DNA from 3 places in the Pseudomonas silesiensis genome. Region 3 is predicted to be linked to each of the others. Evidence: predicted binding sites of a transcription regulator. Region 3 holds the regulator's gene; each other region holds the start of a gene.
The links. The regulator sigma-54, encoded in region 3, starts transcription at its own class of promoters, with help from an activator protein. The targets are predictions, from matches to a motif close to ANTGGCATNNANNTTGCTNT.
Positions count from the first base shown of each region.

Region 1: a site for sigma-54 is predicted at 5,196-5,215, ahead of PMA3_RS03415 (pilin). Genes of this name have one in related genera too.
Region 2: a site for sigma-54 is predicted at 3,160-3,179, ahead of PMA3_RS21815 (flagellar basal body rod protein FlgF). Genes of this name have one in related genera too.

Region 1 is NZ_CP014870.1:766,617-776,143, forward strand. It holds gene PMA3_RS03380 (energy-coupling factor ABC transporter permease) at 1-135, shown strand, start outside; gene PMA3_RS03385 (hypothetical protein) at 199-414, shown strand; gene yacG (DNA gyrase inhibitor YacG) at 424-624, opposite strand; gene coaE (dephospho-CoA kinase) at 621-1,244, opposite strand; gene PMA3_RS03400 (prepilin peptidase) at 1,241-2,113, opposite strand; gene PMA3_RS03405 (type II secretion system F family protein) at 2,115-3,332, opposite strand; gene pilB (type IV-A pilus assembly ATPase PilB) at 3,335-5,035, opposite strand; gene PMA3_RS03415 (pilin) at 5,262-5,675, shown strand; gene PMA3_RS03420 (BON domain-containing protein) at 5,990-6,343, shown strand; gene PMA3_RS03425 (DUF2845 domain-containing protein) at 6,629-6,928, opposite strand; gene PMA3_RS03430 (DUF748 domain-containing protein) at 6,925-9,527, opposite strand, start outside.
Region 2 is NZ_CP014870.1:4,935,918-4,945,444, forward strand. It holds gene PMA3_RS21800 (flagellar basal body P-ring protein FlgI) at 1-743, opposite strand, end outside; gene flgH (flagellar basal body L-ring protein FlgH) at 786-1,481, opposite strand; gene flgG (flagellar basal-body rod protein FlgG) at 1,534-2,319, opposite strand; gene PMA3_RS21815 (flagellar basal body rod protein FlgF) at 2,368-3,105, opposite strand; gene PMA3_RS21820 (sigma-54-dependent transcriptional regulator) at 3,457-5,016, opposite strand; gene phhA (phenylalanine 4-monooxygenase) at 5,416-6,201, shown strand; gene PMA3_RS21830 (4a-hydroxytetrahydrobiopterin dehydratase) at 6,306-6,662, shown strand; gene PMA3_RS21835 (amino acid aminotransferase) at 6,662-7,855, shown strand; gene PMA3_RS33430 (hypothetical protein) at 8,150-8,281, shown strand; gene PMA3_RS21840 (hypothetical protein) at 8,359-8,544, shown strand; gene PMA3_RS21845 (MFS transporter) at 8,645-9,527, shown strand, end outside.
Region 3 is NZ_CP014870.1:5,653,048-5,662,574, reverse strand. It holds gene PMA3_RS25135 (superoxide dismutase) at 1-211, shown strand, start outside; gene PMA3_RS25130 (ZIP family metal transporter) at 241-1,134, shown strand; gene PMA3_RS25125 (HPr family phosphocarrier protein) at 1,243-1,518, opposite strand; gene rapZ (RNase adapter RapZ) at 1,534-2,391, opposite strand; gene ptsN (PTS IIA-like nitrogen regulatory protein PtsN) at 2,394-2,858, opposite strand; gene hpf (ribosome hibernation-promoting factor, HPF/YfiA family) at 2,871-3,179, opposite strand; gene PMA3_RS25105 (RNA polymerase factor sigma-54) at 3,254-4,747, opposite strand; gene lptB (LPS export ABC transporter ATP-binding protein) at 4,931-5,656, opposite strand; gene lptA (lipopolysaccharide transport periplasmic protein LptA) at 5,656-6,204, opposite strand; gene lptC (LPS export ABC transporter periplasmic protein LptC) at 6,191-6,763, opposite strand; gene PMA3_RS25085 (KdsC family phosphatase) at 6,771-7,295, opposite strand; gene PMA3_RS25080 (KpsF/GutQ family sugar-phosphate isomerase) at 7,295-8,269, opposite strand; gene PMA3_RS25075 (ATP-binding cassette domain-containing protein) at 8,548-9,357, shown strand; gene mlaE (lipid asymmetry maintenance ABC transporter permease subunit MlaE) at 9,357-9,527, shown strand, end outside.

The DNA of each region.
Region 1 (9,527 bases), 1.9 Mb from region 3:
ATCATTTTTCCCGAAGCGTTTATCAACGGCATGGTGGTCAGCGCGCTGGTGGTGTTCTGTCCCGAGTGGCTGGAGACCTTCAACCGCACGCGCTACCTTTCGGCGCCCTGGAATGACGACGATCCCAAATCTTGATCCACATCAAATCCAAAAATCGTTGACGAATCCATGCTTCGGAAAACCTTCAGGAGCATCGAAATGAGTGTCTACGAGTGGGCAAGGCAGGAGTTACGCCAGAGTGTAAATACGGCGCAAGAGGTGGGGTTTGATCCGGAGCTGAGCCTGCGCGCCTTGCTCAGTGCGGTGGTGCAGCAAAGCAAGGCGGTGCGCAGTGTCGAGGATCTGGCGGATGAGTTGCATTTTCTCGCCGAAAACCTCGATGAGGATCGCGATTACGGCTTCATACGTCCCTGATGCCCCGGATCAGTGACGCGGCTCGAAATCTTCGCTGAACATGTCGTCTTCGGCATCCGGGCTCACCGGAATCTTGTGTTCTTCCGACGCCCAGGCGCCCAGGTCGATCAGTTTGCAACGGTCCGAGCAGAATGGCCGGAATTTGCTTTCGGGGCTCCACTCGACAGGGGCGCCGCAGGTTGGGCAATCGACGGTTGGGGTTTGGCTCATGACTGGCCTCCACGCAATGTAAGGTAAAAGTGATGCAGGCGTTCGACCTCGCTGTGCAGCCAGGCGAGGTCGCGGTCATTGACCACCACATCGTCGGCATGGCTCAGGCGATCCTGGCGGCTGGACTGGGCCTTGAGGATCGCCTGGACCTGTTGTTCGCTGGTCTGGTCGCGCTGCAGGGTGCGTTCGATCTGTAGCTGTTCGGGCGCATCGATCACCAGCACCCGTTGGGTCATGGCGTACTGACCTGACTCGATCAGCAACGGCGAAACCAGAATCGCATAAGGCGATTGTGCCTTGGCCAGATGATCGGCGATTTCTTCGGCGATCAGCGGATGCAGCAGTGCTTCGAGCCAGCGGCGTTCTTCCGGCACTTCAAAGATCAGTTTGCGCAGCGCCGCGCGATCCAGCTGCCCGTCGGCTTGCAGCACGCCGGGACCGAAGTGTTCGGCGATCTTCGCCAGGGCCGGGCGCCCCGGTTCCACCACCCAACGCGCCGCATGGTCGGCGTCCACCAGGTGCACGCCCAGGTCAATGAAGTGCTGGGCAGCCGCGCTTTTGCCGCTGCCGATGCCGCCGGTCAGGCCGAGAATCCAGGGTTTTTCCACAAGGGTATTCATTTCAAACCGACAAACTGCCAATAGAAGTCGGTTATTTGACCACCCCAGAGCAAGGCAATCCAGCCGGCAATTGCCAGATAGGGGCCGAAAGGGATCGGTGTCGAGGTTTGCGCGTTGCGCATGCGCAGCCAGATCACGCCGATAACGGCGCCCACCAGGGATGACAACAGGAGGGTCAGTGGCAGGATCTGCCAGCCGCCCCAGGCGCCGAACATCGCCAACAGCTTGAAATCACCGTGGCCCATGCCGTCCTTGCCGGTGACCAGCTTGAACAGCCAGAACACCGACCACAGCGCCGTGTAGCCGGCTATCGCGCCCCACAATGCCTCCTGGAGCGGCGCGAACAGGCCGAAACTGTTGATGATCAATCCGAGCCACATCAGGGGGAGTACCAGCACATCCGGCAGCAGCTGGTGCTCTGCGTCGATCAGGCTCATGGCCAACAGGCCCCAGGTCAGGACGAGCACCATGCACGCCGGCCAACCGAACCCGAAGTGCCAGGCGATGAACGCCGACAGCAGCCCGCAAGCCAGTTCGGTCAACGGGTAGCGTTTGCTGATCGGCGTCTTGCAGCTTGAACATCGCCCTCGCAGAAATGCATAACTGAGCACTGGAATGTTTTCCCAGGCCCGAATCCGGTGGCTGCAGTGCGGGCATTGAGAGTGGGGCAGCAGCAGGTTGTAAGTCGGCAGGGGCGTGTCCTCAGGCAAGCCCAGGATGTCATGGGCCTGCAGTCGCCACTCACGCTCGAGCATTTTTGGCAGGCGCCAGATCACCACATTGAGGAAGCTGCCGACCAGCAGGCCGACCACTGCGGCAATGACGACGAAGGCCAGCGGAAAGACAGTCAGAATATCGTTCAAGGGCATGTCAGATCGCAGCGCCGAGTTGGAAGATGGGCAGGTACATCGCAACCACCAGGCCACCGACGACAACCCCCAGTACCACCATGATGAACGGTTCCATCAGGCTGGTGAGGTTATCGACCATGTTGTCCACTTCGTCCTCGTAGAAACTCGCGACCTTGTCGAGCATGTCGTCCAGCGCCCCGGACTCTTCGCCAATGGCCGTCATCTGGATCGCCATGTTCGGAAAGATGCCGGAGGAGCGCATGGAAAAATTCAGCTGCATGCCGGTCGCCACGTCCTGCCTGATGCGCAGCACGGCGCGCTTGAACACGATGTTGCCGGTGGCGCCCGCCACTGACTCCAGTGCCTCGACCAACGGCACGCCCGCGGCGAAGGTGGTCGACAGCGTACGGGCGTAACGGGCCACGGCGGACTTGTACATCAACGTGCCCACCAACGGCAGTTTCAGCAGCCAGGTATCCGTCCGGTCCCGAAAGGCTTGCGACGTCTTGAACGCGTGTCGCAGGCCGAAGAATGCCGCTATCAGCGCGCCGAGCAGCACCCACCACCATTCCTGCAAGAATTCCGAGAGGCCGATGACCATCACGGTGAAGGCTGGCAGTTCGGCGCCAAACCCCTTGAACACCGACTCGAACTGCGGCACCACCTTGACCAGCAGGATCCCGGTCACGATGATCGCGACGAACACCACGGCGAGCGGGTAAGTCATGGCTTTCTTGATCTTTGCCTTGAGGCTTTCGCTCTTTTCCTTGTAGGTCGCTACTCGCTCCAACAGGGTGTCCAGGGCGCCGGCCTGTTCGCCGGCATCGACCAGGTTGCAGTAGAGCTCATCGAAATATTGGGGTTTTTTGCGCAGCGCCGCGGCAAAGCTGTTGCCCGCCGCGACTTCCTGTTTCACCTCGTCCACCAGCTTGCGCATGGCCGGGTTATCGAAGCCTTCGCCGATGATGTCGAACGATTGCAACAGCGGCACACCGGCTTTCATCATGGTCGCCATCTGCCGGGTGAACAGGGCAATGTCATGGGCCTTGATGCGCTTGCCCAGGTTGAAAATCGAGGCGGATTTCTTGCGCACCTTGCCGGGATTGATCCCTTGTTTACGCAATTGCGCCTTGATCAGCGCCGGGTTCTGACCGCTGAGTTCGCCGGTCATTTTCGTGCCTTTCCGGTCCGTACCTTCCCAGGCATACACGCTGATTTTTGCTGCCTTGACCGCCATGTTCAGTCCTTGGTGACCCGGTTGATTTCTTCAAGGCTGGTGATGCCCTGCATGGCCTTGATCAACCCGGAAGTGCGCAGGTCGTTGAACCCGTCCTTGCGCATCTGGGTATCGATTTCCAGCGAGTTGCCCTCGGCCATGATCAGCCGTTGCAACTCGGGAGTGTTCTTCACCACTTCATAAATCCCTACGCGCCCTTTGTAACCGTTGTTGCAGTGATCGCAACCGACGGGCTCATAGATCGTGAACGAGCCGATGCGTTCCGCGGGGAAACCTTCCTTTAGTAGCGCCTCCCGGGGAATCTCGATCGGTCGCTTGCAATGGCTGCACAGTTTACGCGCCAGGCGTTGGGCGATGATCAGGCTCACCGAAGTAGCGATGTTGAAGCCCTGGATGCCCATATTGTGCAGGCGGGTCAGGGTTTCCGCAGCGCTGTTGGTGTGCAGGGTCGACAGCACAAGGTGCCCGGTCTGGGCGGCCTTGATGGCGATTTCCGCCGTTTCCAGGTCGCGGATCTCGCCGACCATGATCACGTCCGGATCCTGACGCAGAAACGAACGCAGGGCCTGGGCGAATCCCAGGCCCTGCTTGGGATTGACGTTGACCTGGTTGATGCCTTCCATGTTGATCTCCACCGGGTCTTCGGCGGTGGAAATGTTGATGTCCACGGTATTGAGGATATTCAGGCCGGTGTAGAGCGACACGGTCTTGCCCGACCCGGTGGGCCCTGTCACCAGAATCATCCCCTGTGGCTGCTTGAGTGCGGCCATGAACAAGTCTTTCTGATCGGGCTCGTAGCCGAGGGCATCGATGCCCATTTGCGCGCTGGACGGATCGAGGATCCGGATCACCACTTTCTCGCCCCACAGGGTCGGCAGGGTGTTGACCCGAAAGTCGATGGACTTGCTCTTGGACAGGCGCATCTTGATCCGCCCGTCCTGGGGCCGGCGTCGTTCGGAGATGTCGAGGCTGGCCATGACTTTCAGCCGCGAAGCGATGCGGTTGGCCAATTGAATCGGCGGCTTGGCGACTTCCCGCAGCATGCCGTCGGTGCGCATCCGCACGCGGTAGGATTTTTCGTAGGGTTCGAAGTGCAGGTCGGAGGAACCGCTTTTGATCGCATCGAGCAACATCTTGTGAACGAAGCGCACCACGGGCGCGTCATCGGTATCCTGTCCGGCGACGGCGTCCTGACGGTTGTCATCGATCGACTCGATGTCCACGCCATCGAGGTCAACGTCGGCCATGTCTTCCAGGCCGGTACTGTGGCTGTCGAAGAATTTCTCGATGGCGTCCGTGAGCTTTTCGTCTTCGACCAGAATGGCTTCGGTACTGAGCCCGGTGCTGAACTGGATGTCGTTGATGGCCTGTTGATTGGTCGGGTCGGAAACCCCCACGAACAGTTTGTTGCCGCGCCGCCACAAGGGCAGGGCGTGGTGCTGGCGGACCAGTTTCTCGCTGACCAGCCCTTTGGGTTGTGACTCTTTATCCAGGCAGTGGAGATCCAGCAGCGCCATGCCGAAATGCTCCGAGGCAATCTCGGCAACCTGACGGCTATTCACCAGTTTGTTTTGCACCAGGTAGCTGACCAGGGAAATCCGGTTGCGCTGGGCTTGCTGATACGCCTGTTGCGCGCTTTTGTCAGTGAGCAGTTCAGCCAGGACCAATTGCTTGGCCAGGCCGCTAAGGGCGATGTCATTCATGGGGATACCGGACGCAGACAATGCATGTCTTATAGCCTAGTCAAGCGGCAGAGCCAAACCCGTGGGACTGAGGTGACAATAATTGTCAGATAGTGCGGATCCTGGGGGTAGGAAAAGGCGATTGTCTGGGCTCAACCCCCCGAAAGCAGTACACGACGGATTTGGCATGGACTGTGCTGGGGCTAATTCAGATCATGAGATTTCGACTCATGCATGGAGCTTGTCTATGAATACTCAGAAAGGTTTTACGCTGATTGAGCTGTTGATCGTTGTGGCGATCATCGGGATTCTTGCGACGTTTGCGTTGCCGGCTTACTCCAAATATCAGGCGAAGGCCAAGGTCACCGCTGGCCTGGCGGAGATTTCGGCGCTGAAAATACCATTTGAAGACCTTATGAATAACGGGAACAGCCCGGCGAATGTGGCGGCAATTGGGGGGGTTAGCCCAACTCCAAACTGCACGCTGACAGCGTCTGGTACAGCCACTGATGGTACCGGGACTATTGTTTGTACGATCGTTAACGCGCCTGCACCGGTTTTAGGCAAGACGATCACGCTGACGCGCTCGACGACTGGCTGGGTTTGCACCAGCACCGCGGGCGAGGACTTCTTGCCTAAAGGTTGCACCACTGGCGTTTAACGTTTCACAAAGCTTTAGTACGCAAAGCCCCGCCCTAAACAGCGGGGTTTTTTTTGACAAACTCCTTCAAATCTCCAAAACCAAGAAAATCCCGACAATTCATGGCCTTAGGCCTGCGGCAAAACCCGCAACTTGCATGTAGATAATTTGCAAGTCATGCATTTTGCATGATTCCGAAAATTGAGTGAATTATTAAGCTGTTGATTTACAAGGATTTATTGTCTGTCTCAAACTTGGCACAGCGTTCGCAATATACCCAGTAACCCTGCTGACAAGACACGCAGCAGACTTTATGAAAAACAGGAGTTACTCGTATGAAGAAGTTCGCTATCGCTGCCGCTACTGCTACCGCGCTGACCCTGACCCTGGGCAACGTTGCATTCGCCCAGACTCAAGCCACTCAAGCGCCAATGGTGCTGGCTGCCGGTGAAGTTGCCGAAGTCAAAGAAGCTAGCTCCGATACCTGGATCACCACCAAAGTCAAAGCAGACCTGGTCACCGAAAAAGGCATTCCTGGTACTGACATCAAGGTTGAAACAAACAAAGGTGTTGTTTCCCTGTCGTCTACCGTTGCCGTGACCGACGCACAGAAAGCCACCGCCGTGGCTATCGCCAAGAAAATCAAAGGCGTCCAAGCGGTCTCCGCTGACGGCCTGAAAGCCGAGTAAGGCACGACTTCTCGCCTGAACCGGGAGAAGGCGCGGTAGACGAGCCGAGTCATACGTCTGCCGCAACTTGAGAGTTCATGCGAAAGGCCACAAGGACGTGGCCGTTACAGGCCTCGAACATTCGTGTTCGGGGCCTGTTCTATTGTGGGCGCCGCAAAACCAACTGTGGGAGCGGGCTTGCTCCGGGCGGCGTTCCGATGAAAGCGGACTGACATTCAACACCTGAGCTGAATCAAAGACCGCTTCGCGAGCAAGCCCGCTCCCACAGTTGGTCGGTGGTGAAACTCAGTTACCGCGCTTGCTGGTGATCTGCTTCAACCGATTACCTTCAAACCGCAAGTACTGGTACATCCCGCCGTTTGGCCCGTAGGTCCATTCCTCGACCTGGAACTCTTCCCGTCGGTCGACACTGCGTTTGTAGCCCAGCACATCGCGGCTGACCGGTTCGCCGCATTTCTGCAGCACCTCGCCAGACCTGTCCCCGACACTGATCAGTTGACTGCCGCAGCGCAGGGTATCCGCGGCCGACGCTTGACTCGCAGCCAGCGCGAGGGTCAGGCCTGTCAGCCATGGCCTGAGCATCATTCGGCATCCAGATGCAGCGGGGTGATCACCCGGCCGTCGCTTTCCGCCTGACCCAGGCTGGCGTCGACGAAGTACACGCGCTCGTCGGCCAACTGAGCCTTGTCGACCAGGTAGTCCTTGATGCTGCTGGCGCGATCCTGCCCCAGCTGCCGTAACAACACGTCGCTGGAACTCCAGAAGTTGATCACGCCCTCGCGCATCTTCGCGGTGCGTTCTTCCTTGCCCAGATCCTTCCATTCGGCGGGGGGCTGAGTCTTCAGGCGGGTGCGGTAAATGCCCTCCAGCAGCGGTCCTTTCTCGCTGTCCGGTACTTCCACCAGCGCGGCGTTGGCCGGCACCTTGTCACCACGGCGCTGCAGCATTTTGTAGTAGTTGTACTTGTATTCCCGTTCCAGGCGTTGCTCGGCAATCAGCGGGCCATCACTGCTTTGCGCTGCAGTCCCCTCGATCTCCAGGCGCAGGGCCGGACGTTCCTTGAGCGCCTGGGACAGTTTGATCAACGAATCCTCGGCTTCCTTGCTCAGGTCGCTGGAACCCGGCGCAAACGAGACCGTGCCCAGATCTTGCGAACCACCGCCACTGACCAGGCCACCAATCATCTTGAATGGCGCAGCGGCAGCCTTGACGACCAGGTTGCGCAGGGTCTGCCAGATGATAGGCATGACGCTGAACTGCGGGTTGTTCAGGTCACCGGTCACCGGCAGCTCGATGGAAATCTTGCCGTCCACGTCTTTCAGCAAGGCGATGGCGAGTTTCAATGGCAGGCTTACCGCATCCGGACTGTCGACTTTTTCGCCCAGTTGCAGCTGTTCGACCACCACCTTGTTTTCGGCCTTCAGCTGGCCTTTGGTGATCATGTAGTGCAGGTCGAGATTGAGCCGGCCCTTGCGGATGCGGTAGCCCGCGAATTTGCCGGAGTAGGGCGTCAGGGTCGTCAGTTCCACCCGTTTGAAACTGGTGGCGATGTCGAGACTGGCCATCGGGTCGAACGGGTTGACCGAACCCTTGATGGTCACCGGCGCATAGCGGTCGACCTTGCCTTTGATGTCGACACTGGCCGGTTTCGCCTGGCGACTGTCGATGGTGCCGATCTGTCCATTGAGCTGTTGAACGGCCGTGGCGAAGTTCGGCGTCAGGCTGAAGTCGGCGAAGTTGGCCGAGCCGTCATTGATGGCAATGCCGCCAATGTGGATGCCCAGTGGTTTGTCCTTGGCGGCGGGTTTGGCCGCGGCCGTCTTGGCAGTGGCTTCAGGCGGTTGCGGGATCAGCAGGTCATCGACGTTAGTGGTGCGATCGTCGTTGATCATGAAACGCGCATAGGGCTGGAACAGGTTGACCTTGTCGATCGACAGCCTGTCGCCGTGCTGATAGTTCAGGCCTTCGAGCACCAGTTGCTGCCACTTGAGGAAGTCGCGGGTTTTCAGGGTGTCGAGGGTGTGTAGCTGATCGACCTGAGCGCGGCCAGTGACGCTGAACGCCAGCGGCTCGGTGCTTTTCAGATCGACTGCCAGATCACTGCCGAGCATGCCACTGCGCAGTTCGAGGCGAATGAACGGGTTGATATAGGACTGCGCGACCCGCAGGTCGATGTCCTTGGTGTGCACGTTCAGTCTGGCGCTGACCGGGGCCAGGTTGACCTCCCCGTCCGCCAGAAGCTTGCCTTGCTTGCCCACGCCCGTATCGACCTTGAGGTTGAAGGGCGAGCCGTTGAGGCTGTCGAAATTCTGCAAGTCCAGGTTCAGCGGGCCCACGTCCAGCGCCACGGGCGGTTGCGCCTTGCGGTCAGCCAGATGCACCTGGTAGTCGCGCAGCTGGACATCCTTGAGCAGCACTTGCCAGGGTTTGCTCGCTGGCGCCGGTTCGGGTTTCGGGGAATCGGCGGCCGCCGGGGTGCTAGCGGGTTCGGCGTTGGCCTTGGTGGCCGCTTTGGACGGCTGGCTGGCAAACAGCTTCTGCCAATCCAGTTGTCCATCGGCCTCAAGGGCGGCCCAGGTTTCCAGTTTCTGGCTGCGGATCTTGCCGACCACTACTTGTTGCCTGGCCAGGTCCACTGTGGTTTCGCTGATGTCCAGGCGCGCCAGTTTCGCCAGCGGTCGGCCGTCCGGAGCCTTGATGGCGAAGGGCGCAACATTGACTGCGACGTTACTCAGCAGCAGCTCGGTTTCCTTGGACAAGTTCAGCTTGTAGTCGGTGCTGAGGTTGAGGACGCCCTCTTCGAGCACCAGTGGCACTGCGTCGCGCACATAGGGCCAAAAGGATTTCATCTTGCCATCGGTGATTTTCAGCTTACCTTCGGAGGCAAGCGGGATCAGGCTGAAGTTGCCGGTCCAGTCGAGCTGTCCACCTCCCGGGCCGACGGCCATCAAGGTCATGTCGGCACTGTCTTCGGGCAGGGTGCTGAGGTTCTTCAGTTCGAAATCGAGCTTGTCGTAGAGGAACTCGATGGGTTCGCTGGGGCGTGCATCCTGGAAGTGCACGTAGCCGCGGGCCAGTTTGACGCGCTCGACCCGCAGGGGGAACGGTTTGGCATCCGGATCGGCCGGAGTCGGCTCGCTGGCGGGCAGTTTGAACAATCCCAGCAGGTTGAGCTTGCCGTCCT
Region 2 (9,527 bases), 720 kb from region 3:
ATGATGACTTTCGCCACCGCCTGGCCCGGGTCGACTTCGAGGTTCTCGAGGATCGACAGGTAGTCGACGCGCTGGCTCGGGTCCAGCGGCGCGCTGACCCGAATCGAGCCGCCGTCGATGGCCTGGGCGACGCCGGGGCCGAGCAGGTCGTTGATCTTGTCGACGATGCGCTTGGCGGTGGTGAAGTCCGAACGGTTGAGGTTCAGGGTCAGGCTGTTGCCCTGGTTGAAGCCGCTCGGCACCGAACGCTCGACCGAGGCACCGCCGGGGATGCGCCCGGCCGAGGGCACGTTGACGGTGATCTTGGAACCGTCGCGACCTTCGGCATCGAAGCCGCCGACCACCAGGTTGCCCTGGGCGATGGCGTAGACGTTGCCGTCGATGCCCTTGAGCGGGGTCAGCAGCAAGGTGCCGCCGCGCAGGCTCTTGGAGTTGCCGATGGAAGAGACAGTAATGTCGATCTGCTGACCCGGCTTGGCGAACGCCGGCAAGTCGGCACTGATCGACACGGCCGCGACGTTTTTCAATTGCACGTTGCCCGACCCCGGCGGCACCTTGATGCCGAACTGCGAGAGCATGTTGTTGAAGGTCTGCAGGGTGAACGGAGTCTGGGTCGTCTGGTCGCCGGTACCGTTAAGCCCGACCACCAGGCCGTAGCCGATCAATTGGTTGGAACGCACCCCGGAAATGCTGGCGATATCCTTCAGCCGCTCGGCCTGGGCGCTGGACGCTGCACACACCATCAAGGCCGCAACGATGAGACTTCTCAAATTCAACGTGGCCACCTAAAAAGGGAACAGCGGGCTGAGGAAGAAACGGTCGAACCAGCCGGGCTGACTCGCATCGGCAAAGGCACCGGTGCCCGAGTAAGTGATGCGCGCGTCGGCGACCCGGGTCGAGGACACGGTGTTGTCGGTGGCGATGTCATCGGCGCGCACCAGGCCGGCAATCCGCACAAGCTCGTCACCGGTATTGAGGGTCAGCCACTTCTCGCCGCGCACGGCGATGATGCCGTTGGGCAAGACGTCGGCGACGGTCACCGTGATCGAACCGGTCAGGCTGTTGCTCTGGCCGGACTTGCTGTCGCCCTTGGTCGCGCGGTCGCCGGCGTAACCGACGTCCAGGCTCAGGTTACCGCTGCCCACCGGGTCGTTGGTGCTCAGGCCGCCGCCGAAAAACGAACTCAGGCCGATGTCGGTCTTGCTGTTCTTGGCGGTTTGCGAATTGGCGTTCTTGCTGGCCTGGGTGCGCTCGTTCAGGGTGATGGTGATGATGTCACCGACCCGGAACGCCTTGCGGTCGCTGTACAGGTTCTGTTCGAAACCGGCCTGGTAGATCGAGCCGTTGTTGGCCGCAGCCGGCAGCGGCGTGCGCGGCAACACCGGGGCGTAGTAAGGGTCATTGGGCTTGGGCGGCGGGGCGACACAACCCGCGAGCGCGGTGATCGCACCCAGTGCCAGGACAGATATAAAGCGATTCATGACCCTACCTCACGGTGTTGCCGGCGACCTCGTGGCCGCCCCATGGACTTGATTACAGATTCTGCGTGACGAACGAGAGCATCTGGTCGGCGGTGGAAATCACCTTGGAGTTCATCTCGTAGGCGCGTTGAGTGGTGATCATGTTGACCATCTCTTCAACGGTGCTGACGTTGGAGGTTTCCAGGGTGTTCTGCAGCGTGGTGCCGAAACCGGCCAGGCCCGGGGTGCCGACTTGCGGCGCGCCGCTGGCGGCGGTTTCCAGGAACAGGTTGTTGCCCACGGCCTGCAGGCCGGCCGGGTTGATGAAGTCGGCGGTTTGCAGGTTGCCGATCACCTGGGCGGCCGGGTTGCCGGCAACGGTGATGGACACGGTGCCGTCGCGACCGACCGTGAAGGTCTGGGCGTCGTTGGGGATGACAATCGCCGGTTCCAGGGCGAAGCCGCTGGCGTTGACGATCTGGCCGTTGGAGTCGAGGTGGAAGGTACCGTCACGGGTGTAGGACGTGGTGCCGTCCGGTTGCAGGATCTGGAAGAATCCGCGGCCGTCGATGGCCATGTCCAACGGTTGCTCGGTGGTCTGCAGGCTGCCGGCGGTGAAGTTTTTCTGGGTGCCGACGATACGCACACCGGTACCCAGTTGCAGACCCGACGGCAGTTCGCTGTCCTGGGTCGACTGGGCGCCTGGCTGGCGCTTGATCTGGTAGAGCAAGTCCTGGAACTCGGCGCGGTCACGCTTGAACCCCGTGGTCGAGACGTTGGCCAGGTTGTTGGAAATGGTCGTCAGGTTGGTGTCCTGGGCGGACAGACCTGTTTTGGCAACCCATAGAGCCGGAAGCATTCGATTCTCCTCGTGCGCCTGTTTAACGGCGCGACGTTCTGATGATTATTAGATCTGCAAGACCCGAGCCATGGCCTGGTCGTCTTCTTTGGCGCTGTTCATCATCTTGACGTGCAGTTCGAACTGCTTGGCCAGGGCCAGCACCGAGGTCATTTCTTCCACGGCATTGACGTTGCTCGACTCGAGAAATCCCGACACCAGCTTTACGTTGGCATCGGCCTGCGCCGGCTGGCCGTCCTTGGTATGGATCGAACCGTCCAGGCCTTTGGTCATGTTCTTGAAGTCCGGGTTGACCAGTTTGATGCGGTCGACTTGCGCCATCACCCGCGGGCCCTCACCCATCGCGCGAATACTGATGGTGCCGTCCTCGCCGACTTCGATCTGCTGCTCGGGTGGCACGGCAATCGGCCCGCCATTGCCCAGCACCGGCATGCCGTTGCCGGCCCGCAGCACGCCGAGGGCGTCGACGTTCAGGCTGCCGGTGCGCACGTAGCTTTCGCCGCCGTCGGGGTTCTGCACCGCAATCCAGCCGTTGCCTTGCACCGCGACATCGAGGTCGCGGCCGGTCTCTACCAGCGCGCCAGGGGAAAAGTCAGTTGCCGGCCGCTCGGACAGGGCAAACGCACGCGCCGGAAAGCCGTCACCGAACACCGGCATCGAACGCGCCTGCTCCAGGTCTTTCTGGAAGCCGTTGGTGGAGATGTTCGCCAGGTTGTTCGCATGAGCCTTTTGCGCCAGTGCATTCTGGCTGGCGCCGGTCATTGCCACATAAAGGTACTTGTCCACACTCTTTCCTCTGCATGCCGGACGTTTGCCGCCCAGTGCTGTACTGCTGAGCGATAAGCAATTTGCAGACCAACTTTTTTCTGGCGGCGTGGGGGCCGGGAAACAAAGGGTTTGAGGGGTTCCGAGGGGATTGGGGAATGGGTTGGAGACGAAAAACCGGCGGTGTCATGCCGCTTTGAGGCAAGGCTTGGCGTGGGCGTTGGATGTTCCTGCCCCTTCGCGGGCAAGCCCGCTCCCACAGGGATCTTCAGGGTTCACACTATTCATGAACAACCGACAACCCTGTGGGAGCGGCGGTGCGACGATTCGACTTGCCCGCGAAGGGGCCGGCACCTCCACAACAAGAGTCAGCTATGACTCCGTCTTGCCCACCTCATACTCGCGCAACTTATTGGCAATGGTGGTATGCGAAACCCCCAACCGCTTGCCCAGTTGCCGACTGCTCGGATGCTCGGAATACAAGCGCTCCAGCACCGCCTTCTCGAAGCGCCCGACAATCGCATCCAACCCACCCTCCAGCGAGAAATCGCCAAGGGGCTGACGCACCCCGTAATCCGGCAGTCGAATGTGCTCGGCCTTGACCGTCCCGCCTTCGCACAACGAAACCGCCTGGAACAACACGTTCTCCAGCTGCCGGACATTGCCCGGCCAATGGTAGTGACTGAGCCGCTCCATCGCCGCCGGCGCCAGTTTCGGCAGCGGGCAACCGATCTGCCGGCTGGCCTGATCGAGGAAGTGTTCCACCAGCGGGGTCAACCCGTCGAGACACTCGCGCAATGGCGGGATGTGCAACGACAGCACGTTCAGGCGGTGATACAGATCCTGGCGAAACTCCCCGCGAGCGCACAGTTCGGACAGGTCGACCTGGGTTGCGCAGATCACCCGCACGTCCAGATAAACCTCTTCATCGCTGCCGACACGACGGAAGCAACCGTCCTGCAGGAAGCGCAGCAATTTCACCTGCAGGCGCGGGCTCATTTCCCCGACGCCATCGAGAAACAGCGTACCGCCCGCCGTCAGCTCCAGCAGCCCGAGTTTGCCTTCGGCCCGCGCCCCTTCGAAGGCACCGGGGCCGTAGCCGAACAATTCGGTCTCGGCCATGGATTCCGGCAGACCGGCGCAGTTGAGCGCCATCAGCGGTGACTGGCCACGGGGGCTCGCCAGGTGGCAGGCGCGCGCCAACAACTCCTTGCCGGTGCCGGTTTCGCCTTCGATCAATAGCGGCGCATCCAGCGGCGCCATGCGTCTGGCTTCGCGCACCACGGCCGCCATCACTTTGGAGCTCTGGAAGATGCTGTCGAACCCGCGCAGTTCCTGCTTGCGCACGTTATAAATGCGCTCACCCACCCGATCCGCGCGATGCAAAGTCAGTACCGCGCCGGCCATGGCTTCGCTGTCGTCATGCTCCGATTGCAACGGCGCAATGTCGGCGAGAAACACGTCGCCCTTGACCTTGACCCGCAGCCCATTGATTCGCGACTTGTTGGCGCGCACCAGTTCCGGCAAGTCGAAATCCTCGGCGTAGCGCGACAACGGGATCCCCGGCACCTCATCGACGCGCACCCCGAGCAACTGCGCCGCCGCGCGGTTGGCCGCGACGATCGAGCCGCCCATGTCGATCGACAGCACCGGAAATTCCAGCGCGCCGAGCAAGGCATTGAGCTCCATGTGCCGACGCTCGCTGGGCATCAGCCCTACACGCTTGACCCCGAAGACCCCGGCAATCGATTCGAATTTCGGCCGTAGCGCCTGGAACTGGATGTTGATCAGGTTCGGGCAATGCAGGTAGATGGCATTGCCATGCTCACCGCCGACCTCGCCGCGAGCGACGTTGATCCCGTACTCCACCAGCAGATTGAGAATGTCGCGCAGGATGCCGATGCGGTTCTGGCAGTGGACTTTGATACGCATATAAAGGCCCGAAAAAGCGGTGGATGGGTTGGATACCTAAAGTGCAGCCTGTGGGAGCGAGCTTGCTCGCGATGAGGGTGTGTCAGGCGACATTAATTGCGTGACCCACCGCTATCGCGAGCAAGCTCGCTCCCACAGGTTTCGCAGTGCTCCCGGCCCTATTTATTTGCCGAGGCGCTCAGATAGTCGTCAAGATTATGTGACACCTGGACGCCATTTCAAACCCGCAGATCTCAATACCTGCGCGACACCCGGGAAACCGTAACGAATACTTTACGAAAATCAAAGATTTTTCCTACGATCACGGCAAACCATCTGCTGCAACGCCGAACACCTTGGAGTATTTCTAAGTCCATAGCAGGACATAACAAGAACGAAATCCCCTAGCAGGAGAGCAGCATGAAGCAGACGCACTACGTGGCTCGCGAGCCCGATGCGCAAGGTTTTATCGACTACCCCGCCGAAGAACACGCGGTGTGGAACACGCTGATCACTCGCCAACTGAAAGTGATCGAAGGGCGTGCGTGCCAGGAATACCTGGACGGAATCGAAAAACTCGGTCTGCCCCACGACCGCATTCCGCAACTTGGCGAGATCAACAAGGTTCTCGGTGAAACCACCGGCTGGCAAGTCGCCCGGGTACCTGCACTGATTCCCTTCCAGACTTTTTTTGAATTGCTCGCCAGCAAGCAGTTTCCGGTGGCGACCTTTATTCGTACCCGCGAAGAGCTGGATTACCTGCAAGAGCCGGACATTTTCCACGAGATTTTCGGTCACTGCCCGCTGCTGACCAACCCCTGGTTTGCCGAATTCACCCACACCTACGGCAAACTCGGCCTGCAGGCGACCAAGGAAGAGCGCGTGTACCTGGCGCGTCTATACTGGATGACCATCGAGTTTGGCCTGGTCGATACGCCGCAAGGTATGCGCATCTACGGCGGCGGCATCCTCTCCTCGCCTAAAGAAACGGTGTACTGCCTGTCGGACGAACCTGAGCATCACACGTTCGATCCGCTGGAATGCATGCGCACGCCGTATCGCATCGACATTCTGCAGCCGCTGTACTTTGTCCTGCCGAACCTCAAGCGCCTGTTCGATGTGGCTCATGAAGACATCATGAGCATGGTCAAGCAAGGCATGCAGCTGGGCTTGCACACCCCGAAGTTTCCGCCGAAAGCCGCGTGATCCGCAGCTTTTAGAATCAAGTGAGCCTGTCCGGAACCCACGCTTTGGTTTAGCGTGGCGAGACTGACGGCCGATTTCCAATAATTCGATTTCAGGAACCCATCATGTCCACATTGAACCAAGCCCACTGCGAAGCCTGCCGCGCCGATGCCCCACAAGTCAGCGACGAAGAACTGCCGGTACTGATCAAGCAGATCCCTGACTGGAACATCGAAGTTCGCGACGGCGTGATGCAGCTGGAAAAAATTTTCCTGTTCAAGAATTTCAAGCACGCCCTGGCGTTCACCAACGCCGTCGGTGAAATCTCCGAGGCCGAAGGTCACCACCCGGGCCTGCTGACCGAGTGGGGCAAAGTCACCGTGACCTGGTGGAGCCATTCCATCAAGGGCCTGCACCGCAACGACTTCATCATGGCCGCGCGCACCGACGAAGTGGCCAAGGACGCCGAGGGCCGCAAATAATGCATTTCGACGCCATAGGTCGAGTACCCGGTGACCCGATCCTCGGCCTGATGGAGGCCTATGCGCTGGACCCGAACCCGCGCAAATTCGACCTCGGCGTGGGCGTCTATAAAGATGCCCAGGGCCTGACCTCGATCCCTCAGGCGGTGAAACTTGCCGAGGCGCAGCTGGTGGATCGCCAGGCCACCAAGACCTACATCGGCGGTCACGGCGACCCTGCGTTTGGCAAAGTCATCAATGAGCTGGTGCTGGGTGCCGACTCTGCGCTGATCGCCGAACAACGGGCCGGTGTGACGCAGACGCCGGGCGGCACCGGTGCGTTGCGCTTGAGCGCCGACTTCATTGCGCAGTGCCTGCCGGGCCGTGGCGTGTGGCTGAGCAGTCCGACCTGGCCGATCCACGAAACCATCTTCGCCGCGGCGGGCGTCAAGGTCAGTCACTACCCTTACGTGGGCAGCGACAACCGTCTCGACGTCGACGCCATGCTGGCGGCACTTGAAGCAGCGCCCAAGGGTGACGTCGTCCTCCTTCACGCCTGCTGCCACAACCCGACCGGTTTCGACCTGTCCCATGACGACTGGCGCCGGTTGTTGAAGGTGGTGCGCAGCCGTGACCTGTTGCCACTGATTGACTTTGCCTACCAGGGCTTCGGCGATGGCCTGGAACAGGATGCCTGGTCGACCCGGCTGTTCGCTGCAGAACTGCCGGAAGTGCTGATCACCAGTTCCTGCTCGAAGAACTTCGGCCTGTACCGCGACCGTACCGGCGCGTTGATTGTCTGCGCTAAAACCGCTGACAAGCTGGTGGATATCCGCAGCCAACTGGCCAACATCGCCCGCAACCTGTGGTCGACACCGCCGGATCACGGTGCCGCTGTCGTGGCGACCATCCTTGGCGATCCGCAGCTGAAAAGTCTCTGGGCTGATGAAGTGGAGACGATGCGCTTGCGTATCGCCCAGCTGCGCAGCGGCCTGGTGGAAGCGCTGGAGCCGCATGGATTGCGCGAGCGCTTTGCGCACATTGGCGTGCAGCGCGGGATGTTTTCCTACACCGGGCTGACGCCGGAGCAGGTTAAAAAACTGCGTGATCAGCACAGCGTGTACATGGTCGGTACTGGCCGGGCCAACGTGGCGGGGATCGATGCGTCGCGCCTGGATCTGCTGGCCGAGGCGATCGCTGACGTCTGCAAATAACTATCTGCCCCCCTTGTAGGAGCTGGCTTGCCAGCGAAGGCGGTGCGTCAGTCAATACATGTATTGGCTGATATAGCGTCTTCGCTGGCAAGCCAGCTCCTACACGGGGCGGTGTATCAGTCGATGTATGTATTGCCCAGCCGCGCAACGCAACAGACCTGTCTATACAACCCCATCCGTCGAAACAAATGGATATAAAAGTCTATTTGTCTTTTCTACTGCTGTATCCTTCCCAGGCTTTTTAAAAGCGCGGATCTACCCAGATCTATCAACAGACTTTGCGAGGAGCGCGATATGCACGAGATTCCTAATCTCCCCTTCCCAAGCCTGCACGAAACTGAGCAGACGACCACGCAACAAGCCGGTGCCCAACAGCCCGAGAAGGAAGAAGCAACTGAACGCCGCCAGGCCGACAGCGAAGACTGATACACCTGCAATACCAGACCGTGTGGAAAGCGCTAACATGCGCTTTCCACACCGCCTGAACCCCAGAGCCCCGCCCCATGACCAATGAATTCAACGAGAGCCAGGCCAGCGTCCTGATCGGCACCGCCGAGAAGATGATCGAGATCTGGAATCGCCTGTCCCCCGAGAAACAAGCCGCCTTGCTCGCCCGTTTCGGCAGCGAGGAAAACGCGCTGGCCGCCCTGGTCACGACGCAACTTGTTGCGCCGCAGACCCCTGAATAAGCCTCTACGGCAAATAGTTTTACTTTTTCACGGTCCGCGGCCGCTCGCGCCGCTATCATAAGCAGCCTATCTATCCTGCTTTACCGTGGACCTTTACCCCATGCCTGAAAACCCGCGCCCCCTGGCGGTCACGCTGCAAGTCGTCTCCATCGTCCTGTTTACCTTCATCGGCTACCTCAACGTCGGCATTCCCCTGGCCGTATTGCCGGGGTACGTCCACAGCGACCTGGGTTTCGGCGCGGTGATAGCCGGACTGGTGATCAGCGTGCAATACCTGGCCACCCTGCTCAGCCGGCCTTATGCCGGCAAGATCATCGATAACAAGGGCAGCAAACGCGCAGTGATGTACGGCCTCGCCGGTTGCGGCCTGAGCGGTGTGTTCATGCTGCTGTCGGCCTGGACCCAGAGCCTGCCGACCTTGAGCCTGATCAGCCTGTTGATCGGCCGACTGGTGCTTGGCAGCGCGGAAAGCCTGGTCGGTTCGGGCTCGATCGGCTGGGGCATCGGCCGGGTCGGCGCGGCGAACACCGCCAAGGTCATCTCCTGGAACGGCATCGCCAGTTACGGCGCGCTGGCGATCGGTGCACCGCTGGGTGTGTGGCTGGTCAGTCGACTGGGCTTGTGGAGCATGGGCGTGAGCATCATGCTGCTGGCGGCCTTGGGCCTGATGCTGGCCTGGCCGAAAACCGCGGCGCCCATCGTGGTCGGCGAACGGCTGCCGTTCATGCATGTGCTGGGGCGTGTGCTTCCCCATGGCTGTGGACTGGCATTGGGTTCCATCGGTTTCGGTACTATCGCAACCTTCATCACCCTGTATTACGCCACGCAACACTGGGATAACGCGGTGCTGTGCCTGAGCCTGTTCGGTGCCAGCTTCATCGGCGCGCGCTTGCTGTTCGGCAACCTGATCAACCGCCTTGGCGGCTTTCGCGTAGCGATCGCCTGCCTGTCGGTAGAAACCCTGGGCTTGCTGTTGCTGTGGC
Region 3 (9,527 bases):
CGTCACGCCGCAACAGACACTGATCGTTGAAAGCAGTGGCAATCAGGACAGCCCGTTGATGAACGGCAATACGCCGATTCTCGGCCTCGACGTCTGGGAGCACGCCTATTACCTGCAATACCAGAACCGCCGCCCGGAATACATCAATGCGTTCTACAACGTGATCAATTGGCCAGAAGTCAGCGCGCGCTATCAAGCTGCACTGGTTTGAGTCTTCTATAAAATCTTCCAAGGCTGATTATGGGCACTGAAACACTGGCGATCGGAAACGGACGAATGTTTCGTTACGCGCTGGGATCGCTGTTACTGCTGGCGGGCATGACCTTGTTGGGTGCCCAGGGGCTGGTTTGGCTGGAGCTGGAACCGAAACTGATGCGTGCGCTGCAAGGCGGGGCAATCTGTGCCCTGGGCACGGCTTTGGGCGCGGTGCCGGTGTTGGTGATTCGACGCATGCCCCAGACTGTCAGCGATACGCTGCTGGGCTTCGGAGCCGGGGTAATGCTCGCGGCGACGGCGTTTTCACTGATCGTTCCGGGGATCACCGCCGCGGAAAACCTGGGGCTGACACCTTGGGCAGCCAGCGGCATGATCAGTTTCGGCATCATGCTCGGTGCGTTAGGGTTGTTCCTGGTGGATCGCAAGGTGTCCGGTGCGTCGTCGGAAATGCTCGTGGGTACCGTCGAACATCCGGTGATTCCACCGCGAATCTGGCTGTTCGTGTTTGCCATCATTGCCCACAACATTCCGGAAGGCATGGCAGTGGGCGTCTCGGCCGGTGGCGGGATGCCAGAGGCCGACAGCCTGGCCATGGGCATCGCCTTGCAGGATGTGCCGGAAGGGCTGGTGATTGCATTGGTGTTGGCCGGGGCGGGGATGTCCCGGGTCAAGGCATTCCTGATTGGCGCGGCGTCAGGGTTGGTCGAGCCGGTCTTTGCGCTGTTGTGCGCCTGGCTGGTCAGCCTGGCCGAGATGCTGTTGCCGTTGGGCTTGGCGTTGGCGGCGGGGGCAATGCTGTTGGTGGTGACCCATGAAGTCATTCCCGAGTCGCGTCGACACGGTCATGACAAGCTGGCCAGTCTTGGATTGTTGATCGGGTTTTGTTTGATGATGGTGATGGATACGGCTTTGGCGTAATACGGCCTGTGTAGGAGCGAGGCTTGCCCGCGAATGCCGTTACGCAGTGGAACTGATGAACCGTGTCATCGTTCTTCGCGGGCAAGCCTCGCTCCTACAAGGGCGAGTTTACTCACCTTCGTCGAAGTAGTTATTGATCAGCGACACCAGCGCATTCAGCGCCTCATCGGCCTGCTCGCCTTCGGTACTCAAATGAATCCTGGTGCCCTTGCCAGCCGCGAGCATCATCATCGCCATGATGCTTTTGCCATCGACTACCGAGTCCGGGGTGCGTCCCACCCTGATCGTGCAATCCTTGAACTGACCGGCAACCCCGACAAATTTGGCGGAAGCACGGGCGTGCAGGCCCAGCTTGTTGATGATTTCGATTTCCAGAGCAGGCATCGCGATGTGAATCCTTTAGCTGAGGTCGCGGTGGCGAACCTGGACGTTCTTCAGGGTATTTTGCAGGGCCTGACCCAGGCGTTCGGTCAGGTAGACGGAGCGGTGATGCCCGCCGGTGCAGCCAATGGCGATGGTGACGTAAGCGCGATTGCTGGCCGCAAAGCGGGGCAGCCACTTGAGCAGGTAGGTAGAAATGTCCTGGAACATTTCTTCGACGTCCGGCTGTGCTGCCAGGTAGTCGGCGACCGGCTTATCGAGCCCGGACTGTTCGCGCAATTCCGGCTTCCAGTAGGGATTCGGCAAACAACGTACGTCGAATACCAGGTCGGCGTCCACCGGCATGCCACGCTTGAAACCGAACGACTCCACCAGGAACGCCGTACCGGGTTCCGGTTGATTCAGCAAACGCAGCTTGATGGTATCGCGCAACTGATACAGGTTCAGGTTGGTGGTGTTGACCTTGAGATCGGCGAGGTCGGCAATCGGCCCGAGCAGCATGCTCTCATCGCTGATCGCCTCCGCCAGTGAACGGTTGGCATTGCTCAGCGGGTGACGCCGGCGGGTCTCCGAAAAACGTTTGAGCAAGGTTTCTTCGTCGGCGTCCAGATACAGTACATCGCACTGGATATGCCGGCTGCGGACTTCTTCCAGCAGCTCGGGAAAGCGTGAAAGGTGGCTCGGCAAGTTACGCGCGTCGATGGACACGGCAACCAGCGGCTGGGCGAGCTCGGTGTGGATCAACGCACGTTCGGCCAGCTCCGGCAGAAGCCCGGCAGGCAGGTTGTCGATGCAGTAGAAGCCGTTGTCCTCGAGAACATCGAGCGCGGTACTTTTACCTGAGCCGGAACGGCCACTGACGATGATCAAGCGCATGATTAATGACCGTTTTGCTCGTCCAGGACAACCTGATACAAGGCTTCATTGCTCGGGGCGCTGCGCAGCTTATCGCGTACTTCCTTGCGATCGAGCATGCTGGCGATCTGGCGCAGCAGCTCCAGGTGCGCATCGGTAGCGGCTTCCGGGACCAGCAGCACGAACAGCAGGTCAACCGGGGCACCGTCGATGGCGTCGAAATCGATGGGAGCGTCCAGATGCATCAAGGCACTGACGGGTGAGGTGCAGCCCTTGAGCCGACAATGGGGGATGGCGATGCCGTTGCCAAAACCGGTCGAGCCGAGTTTTTCACGGGCAATCAGAGCCTCGAAGACATCTTGCATCTCCAGATCCGGCACTTCTTTATGGATGAGGTTGGCAATTTGCTCGAGGGCTTTCTTTTTACTGCCGCCCGGCACGTTCACGAGGGAACGGCCGGGGGTCAGGATGCTTTCAAGTCGGATCATGGGTTGGGAGTGTTAACGACCGGTCGCGCCCTGGAGGAGGCTCTGGGTCTTTTCCTTATGCTTTTTGAGTTGTTTATCCAGCTTGTCGGTCAATGCGTCGATGGCCGCGTACATATCGGTATGTTCCGCGTTGGCGACGACTTCATTGCCGGGAATATGCAGCGTGGCTTCGATTTTCTGCTTCAGCTTTTCGACCGTCATCGTGACCTGCACGTTGGTGATCTTGTCGAAGTGCCTCTCCAATCGTTCGAGTTTTTCGCCGATGTAGGTGCGAAGAGGTTCGGTCACTTCCAGTTGGTGTCCACTGATGTTGACTTGCATACAGCTTCTCCTTCGTTGCCAGTGCATAAAGCGGCAGGCAGAAATGCCTGCCACTGGAACGCTGTGGCGTGGCTCTACATCAACCGCTTGCGTTCGCTCGAAGGCGCGATCCCGAGGGATTCGCGGTACTTGGCGACGGTGCGGCGAGCCACCTGAATGCCTTGTGCCTCCAGTAAACCAGCGATCTTGCTGTCACTCAACGGCTTTTTCTGATTTTCCGCTGCAACCAGTTTTTTGATGATCGCGCGGATCGCCGTGGACGAGCATTCACCGCCTTCCGAGGTGCTGACGTGGCTGGAAAAAAAGTATTTCAGTTCATAGATGCCCCGGGGGGTATGCATGAATTTCTGCGTGGTCACCCGGGAAATCGTCGACTCGTGCATGCCCACCGCCTCGGCAATGTCATGCAGCACCAACGGCTTCATGGCTTCGTCGCCGTACTCCAGGAAGCCGCGCTGATGCTCGACGATCTGGGTGGCCACCTTCATCAGGGTTTCGTTGCGGCTCTGCAGGCTCTTGATGAACCAGCGGGCTTCTTGCAACTGATTGCGCATGAAGGTGTTGTCGGCACTGGTGTCGGCGCGGCGCACGAAACCGGCGTATTGGGCGTTGACCCGCAGCCGTGGCACCGATTCCTGGTTCAGCTCCACCAGCCAGCGCTCGTTGTCCTTGCGCACGATGACATCGGGGACGACGTATTCGGCTTCGCTGGACTCGATCTGCGAGCCAGGACGCGGGTTGAGGCTCTGCACCAGCTCGATCACCTGGCGCAGTTCATCTTCCTTGAGCTTCATGCGGCGCATCAGCTGGCTGTAGTCGCGGCTGCCAAGCAGGTCGATGTAATCGCTGACCAGACGCTTGGCCTCGGCCAGCCACGGGGTCTTGGCGGGCAATTGGCGCAATTGCAGCAACAGGCATTCGCCCAGGTTGCGGGCGGCGATGCCGGCGGGTTCGAATTGCTGGATGCGATGCAGGACGGCTTCTATTTCGTCCAGTTCGATGTCCAGTTCCGGGTCGAAGGCTTCGAGAATTTCCTCGAGGGTTTCGTCCAGGTAGCCCTGATTGTTGATGCAGTCGATCAGGGTCACGGCAATCAGGCGATCGGTGTCGGACATCGGTGCCAGGTTCAGTTGCCACAGCAGATGGCTTTGCAGGCTCTCACCGGCCGATGTACGGGTAGTGAAGTCCCACTCGTCGTCATCGTTGCTCGGCAGGCTGCTGGCGCTGGTCTGGTAAACGTCTTCCCAGGCGGTATCGACCGGCAGTTCGTTGGGAATGCGCTCGTTCCAGTCACCTTCCTCGAGGTTATCCACCGTCGGGGCGGTTTCCTGGTAGGAGGGTTCCGTCACATCGGCGTTGGGTTGCTGTTCGGCTTTGTCGGCCAAGGGGTCGGCGTTATCGAAGTCGTCGCCTTCTTCCTGGCGTTCGAGCATCGGATTGGACTCCAGGGCCTCCTGGATTTCCTGTTGCAGGTCCAGGGTCGACAATTGGAGCAGGCGGATGGCCTGTTGCAGCTGCGGTGTCATCGTCAGCTGCTGGCCCATTCTCAAGACTAGCGATGGTTTCATGGCAGGGGCTTAACACCTTATTCGCCGGCGCACATGCGCCATCCACTACAGGGCGCCGGAGCGCCAAACATAAGCAAATTATATGCCCGAAACTTTAGCGTTTGCCTAGAGCGTTGTAACAATAAAAAAGTGTTGATTTTTTATCGAGACAAGCGCTTGAGCGACAGCTGGACACCTCAGCGCCTACAGGCGGAACTCATGGCCCAGATACACTTCCTTGACCAGCTCGTTGGCCAGGATGGTGTCGGAGTCGCCTTCGGCGATCAGTTGGCCATCGTTGACGATATAGGCGGTTTCGCAGATATCCAGGGTTTCGCGGACGTTGTGGTCCGTGATCAGCACACCAATGCCCTTGGCCTTGAGGTGATGGATGATCTGTTTGATGTCGCCTACCGAAATCGGGTCCACGCCGGCGAAGGGTTCGTCGAGGAGGATGAATTTCGGATTGGTGGCCAGTGCCCGGGCGATTTCCACGCGGCGGCGCTCACCACCGGACAGGCTCATGCCGAGGTTGTCGCGGATGTGGTGGATATGGAATTCCTGCAGCAGGCTTTCCAGCTCCTTGCGACGACCAGCCTTGTCGAGCTCCTTGCGGGTCTCGAGGATCGCCAGGATGTTATCGGCCACCGAGAGCTTGCGGAAGATCGACGCTTCCTGCGGAAGATAGCCGATACCGGCTTTCGCGCGACCGTGCATCGGCTGATGGCTGACATCCAGATCATCGATCAGTACGCGGCCCTGATCGGCCTGTACCAGGCCGACGATCATGTAGAAGCAGGTGGTTTTGCCGGCGCCGTTAGGGCCGAGCAAGCCGACGATCTGACCGCTGTCGATCGACAGGCTGACGTCGCGCACGACCTGGCGGCTCTTGTAGCTCTTGGCCAGATGCTGAGCTTTCAGAGTTGCCATTACTGGGCCTTTTGCTCGTCGGTTTTCTTTTTCGGCTGGATCACCATGTCGATGCGCGGGCGCGACTCGGTCACCTTGTTGCCTGTAGCGCGACCGGCGCTCGCCAGTTTCTTCTCTGTGTCGTAGACGATTTTCTCGCCCTGGGTGACGTTGTTGTCCTTGTCGATGACTTTGGCGCGATCGATCAGCACGACGCGGTTTTGCGAGGCGTGGTACTGGATAGTGACGCCATAGCCCTGAACCGGCTTGGTGTCGCCGGCGGTCTGCAGTTGCTCGAAGTAGGCGAGGTTGCCCACCGAGGTCACCACGTCGATATCGCCGGCCGGGGTGCGGGTGATGGTCACGGTGTTGCCGGTGACCTTCATCGAACCCTGGGTGATGATCACGTCGCCCTTGTAGGTGGCAACGCCATTCTTGTCGTCCAGTTGGGCATCGTCGGCTTGAATGCGGATAGGCTGCTCTTGATCGTTCGGCAGAGCCCAGGCGCTCACGCTTCCCAGTGCTGCGCCCAGACTGAGCAAAATAGGGAGGGTTTTAACGAGCCTCATACTGTCCTCTTACGTTCGATAGCAGGTGTATCCTGCTTTCTTTCAAATACGCTTTCATGCCCGTGCCGGTCGACACACCACCCGCGCCGTCGATTCTAACGGGTTGCTCGGTCTGCGCATATTGCCGCTGCGGGAACACGGTCATGCGAGTGCTGGTAATAATGGTCGTGCGCTTTTTTTCGTCGGTGCGGGCGATACGTACCGAGTCGATCAGTTCGACTTCGGTTCCGCCGGAATTGACTTCGCCGCGTTCGCTCTGCACGTGCCACGGAAACTCGGTGCCGCGGAACATGTTCAGGTCCGGCTTGCTGACCAGCGTCACGTCAGTGGCCTTGAGGTGTTCGACCTTGTCGGACGTCATGTCGTACTGCAATTTGCCATCTGGCAGGTACTGCACGGTATGGGTGTTGGTCGCGTACCAGTCGATCCGGGTTTCATCGGCCTTGGCGGCCGGCTTGTCGAGGAAGCGCTCCGGACTGATGTTCCAGTAACCGACCGCCGCGAAAATGGCGGCGATGCACCCGAACACCAGGAATTTGCGAATCGTTTTGCTCAGCATAGTGGGCTCACAGGTACGCGGCGTTGGCCGCATCGAGACGGCCCTGGGCGCGCAGGATCAATTCGCAGAATTCGCGAGCGGCACCTTCGCCGCCACGGGCCAGGGTGATGCCGTGGGCGTGTTCACGCACGAAACTGGCGGCACTGGCCACCGCCATGCCCAGGCCGACGCGGCGAATGACCGGCAGGTCCGGCAAGTCGTCGCCGAGGTAGGCGACCTGTTCATAGCTTAGGTCGAGTTGCGCCAGAAGCTCGTCGAGCACCACCAGTTTGTCTTCGCGACCCTGGTACAGGTGTGGAATGCCGAGGTTCTTCGCCCGTCGCTCGACCACCGGGGTCTTGCGTCCGCTGATGATAGCGGTCTGCACGCCGGCTGCCATCAACATCTTGATGCCCTGGCCGTCGAGGGTGTTGAACGTCTTGAATTCGCTGCCGTCTTCCAGGAAATACAGGCGTCCGTCGGTCAGTACGCCATCGACGTCGAATATCGCCAGCTTGATGTTCTTGCCGCGTTCCAGCAGATCGGTGCTCATTACATTACTCCTGCACGCAGCAGATCGGACAGGTTGAAGGCGCCGATCGGACGGTCCTCCTTGTCCACCACCACCAGTGCGTTGATTCGATGGTCTTCCATGATTTTCAGGGCCTCGGCGGCCAGCATTTCAGGGCGAGCCGTCTTGCCATGCACGGTCATGACCTGGTCGATGGTGGCGTGATGGATGTCGATGGCGCGGTCCAGGGTGCGGCGCAAATCGCCGTCGGTGAAGATCCCGGCGAGTTTACCATCGGCTTCCAGGATCACCGTCATGCCCAGACCTTTACGGGTCATTTCCATCAGCGCGTCCTTGAGCAGGGTGCCGCGCTGCACCTGCGGCAGTTCCTGCCCGGCGTGCATGACGTTTTCCACTTTCAGCAGCAGGCGTCGGCCAAGGGCGCCGCCGGGATGGGAAAAGGCGAAATCTTCAGCGGTAAACCCCCGGGCTTCGAGCAGCGCAACGGCCAGGGCATCGCCCATGACCAGGGCCGCAGTGGTCGACGACGTCGGTGCCAGGTTCAGCGGGCAGGCTTCGTGTTCGACGTGCACGTTGAGATTGACCTCGGCAGCCTTGGCCAGCGGGGAGTCGGGGTTGCCGGTCATGCTGATCAGCTGGATGCCCAAGCGCTTGATCAGTGGCAGCAGGGTCACGATTTCATTGGTCGAGCCGGAGTTCGACAGCGCCAGAATGACGTCGTCGCGGGTGATCATGCCCATGTCGCCGTGGCTGGCTTCGGCCGGGTGCACGAAAAAAGCCGTGGTGCCGGTGCTCGCCAGGGTGGCGGCAATCTTGTTGCCGATGTGCCCTGACTTGCCCATGCCGACCACGACCACGCGGCCCTTGCTGGCCAGAATCATCTCGCAAGCGCGTACGAAATCCGCGTCGATACGGGGCAACAAGCCGGTGACGGCTTCCAGTTCGAGGCGGACGGTGCGTTGTGCAGACTGAATCAGGTCGCTGGATTGGCTCATGTCGGAAATCGTATAGCCTGATGAAAAGGCGGCGATTATAACGGTTATGATCGAAAGCCTCACGCAAGTTCGTCGCGCTTTGTCACTCCCTGTTACTTAATCCCTGCAAATACACGCTTTTGCCCTGTCATGTTGCGGAACATGAACCGGCGTGGGCCTTGGGCGCTTGGCCTTTGCAGTGATATAGTTCGCCGCCAGTTCGGCCCTGCCCGGGGAGGCATGTGCTTTCGCAAGAAAGTCAGGCGTCCGAGTGAGAGGCTGCATCGCAAGGAGTTTAGATGAGTGCCGATAACGCCTACGCGGTCGAGCTGAAGGGACTGACCTTCAAGCGCGGTGCGCGCAGCATTTTCAATAACGTCGATATCCGTATACCGCGCGGCAAGGTCACCGGCATAATGGGGCCTTCCGGGTGTGGCAAGACCACGCTGTTGCGTTTGATGGGCGCCCAATTGCGCCCGACCAAGGGCGAGGTCTGGGTCAACGGTCAGAACCTGCCGAAGCTGTCGCGCAGCGACCTGTTCGATGCGCGCAAGCACATGGGCGTGCTGTTTCAGAGCGGCGCGCTGTTCACCGATCTCGATGTGTTCGAGAACGTCGCCTTTCCGCTACGGGTTCATACCGAGCTTCCGGAAGAAATGATCCGGGACATCGTCCTGCTCAAATTGCAGGCCGTGGGCTTGCGTGGCGCCATCGACCTGATGCCTGACGAGCTGTCCGGCGGCATGAAGCGCCGTGTCGCGCTGGCCCGGGCGATTGCCCTCGATCCGCAGATCCTCATGTATGACGAGCCCTTTGTCGGTCAGGATCCGATCGCCATGGGCGTGCTGGTGCGCCTGATCCGCCTGCTCAACGATGCGCTGGGCATCACCAGCATCGTGGTGTCCCACGACCTGGCCGAGACCGCGAGCATTTCCGACTACATCTATGTGGTGGGCGAAGGGCAGGTATTGGGGCAGGGCACGCCCGAGGAACTGATGAACTCCCAGGAGCCACGGATTCGCCAGTTCATGACCGGCGAACCCGACGGTCCGGTCGCCTATCACTTTCCAGCGACGGATTTCCGCGCAGATCTTCTGGGGAAGCGTTGATGCGCAAGATTTCACTGATAGAAAGAGTGCGCCGTTTCGGCCACTCCGGAATTGACGTGCTGGCAGTGTTCGGTCGTTCGGCGATATTCCTGTTTCATGCCTTGTTCGGCCGTGGCGGCATTGGCGGCGGTTTCGGGCTGCTGGTCAAGCAACTGCATTCGGTGGGCGTG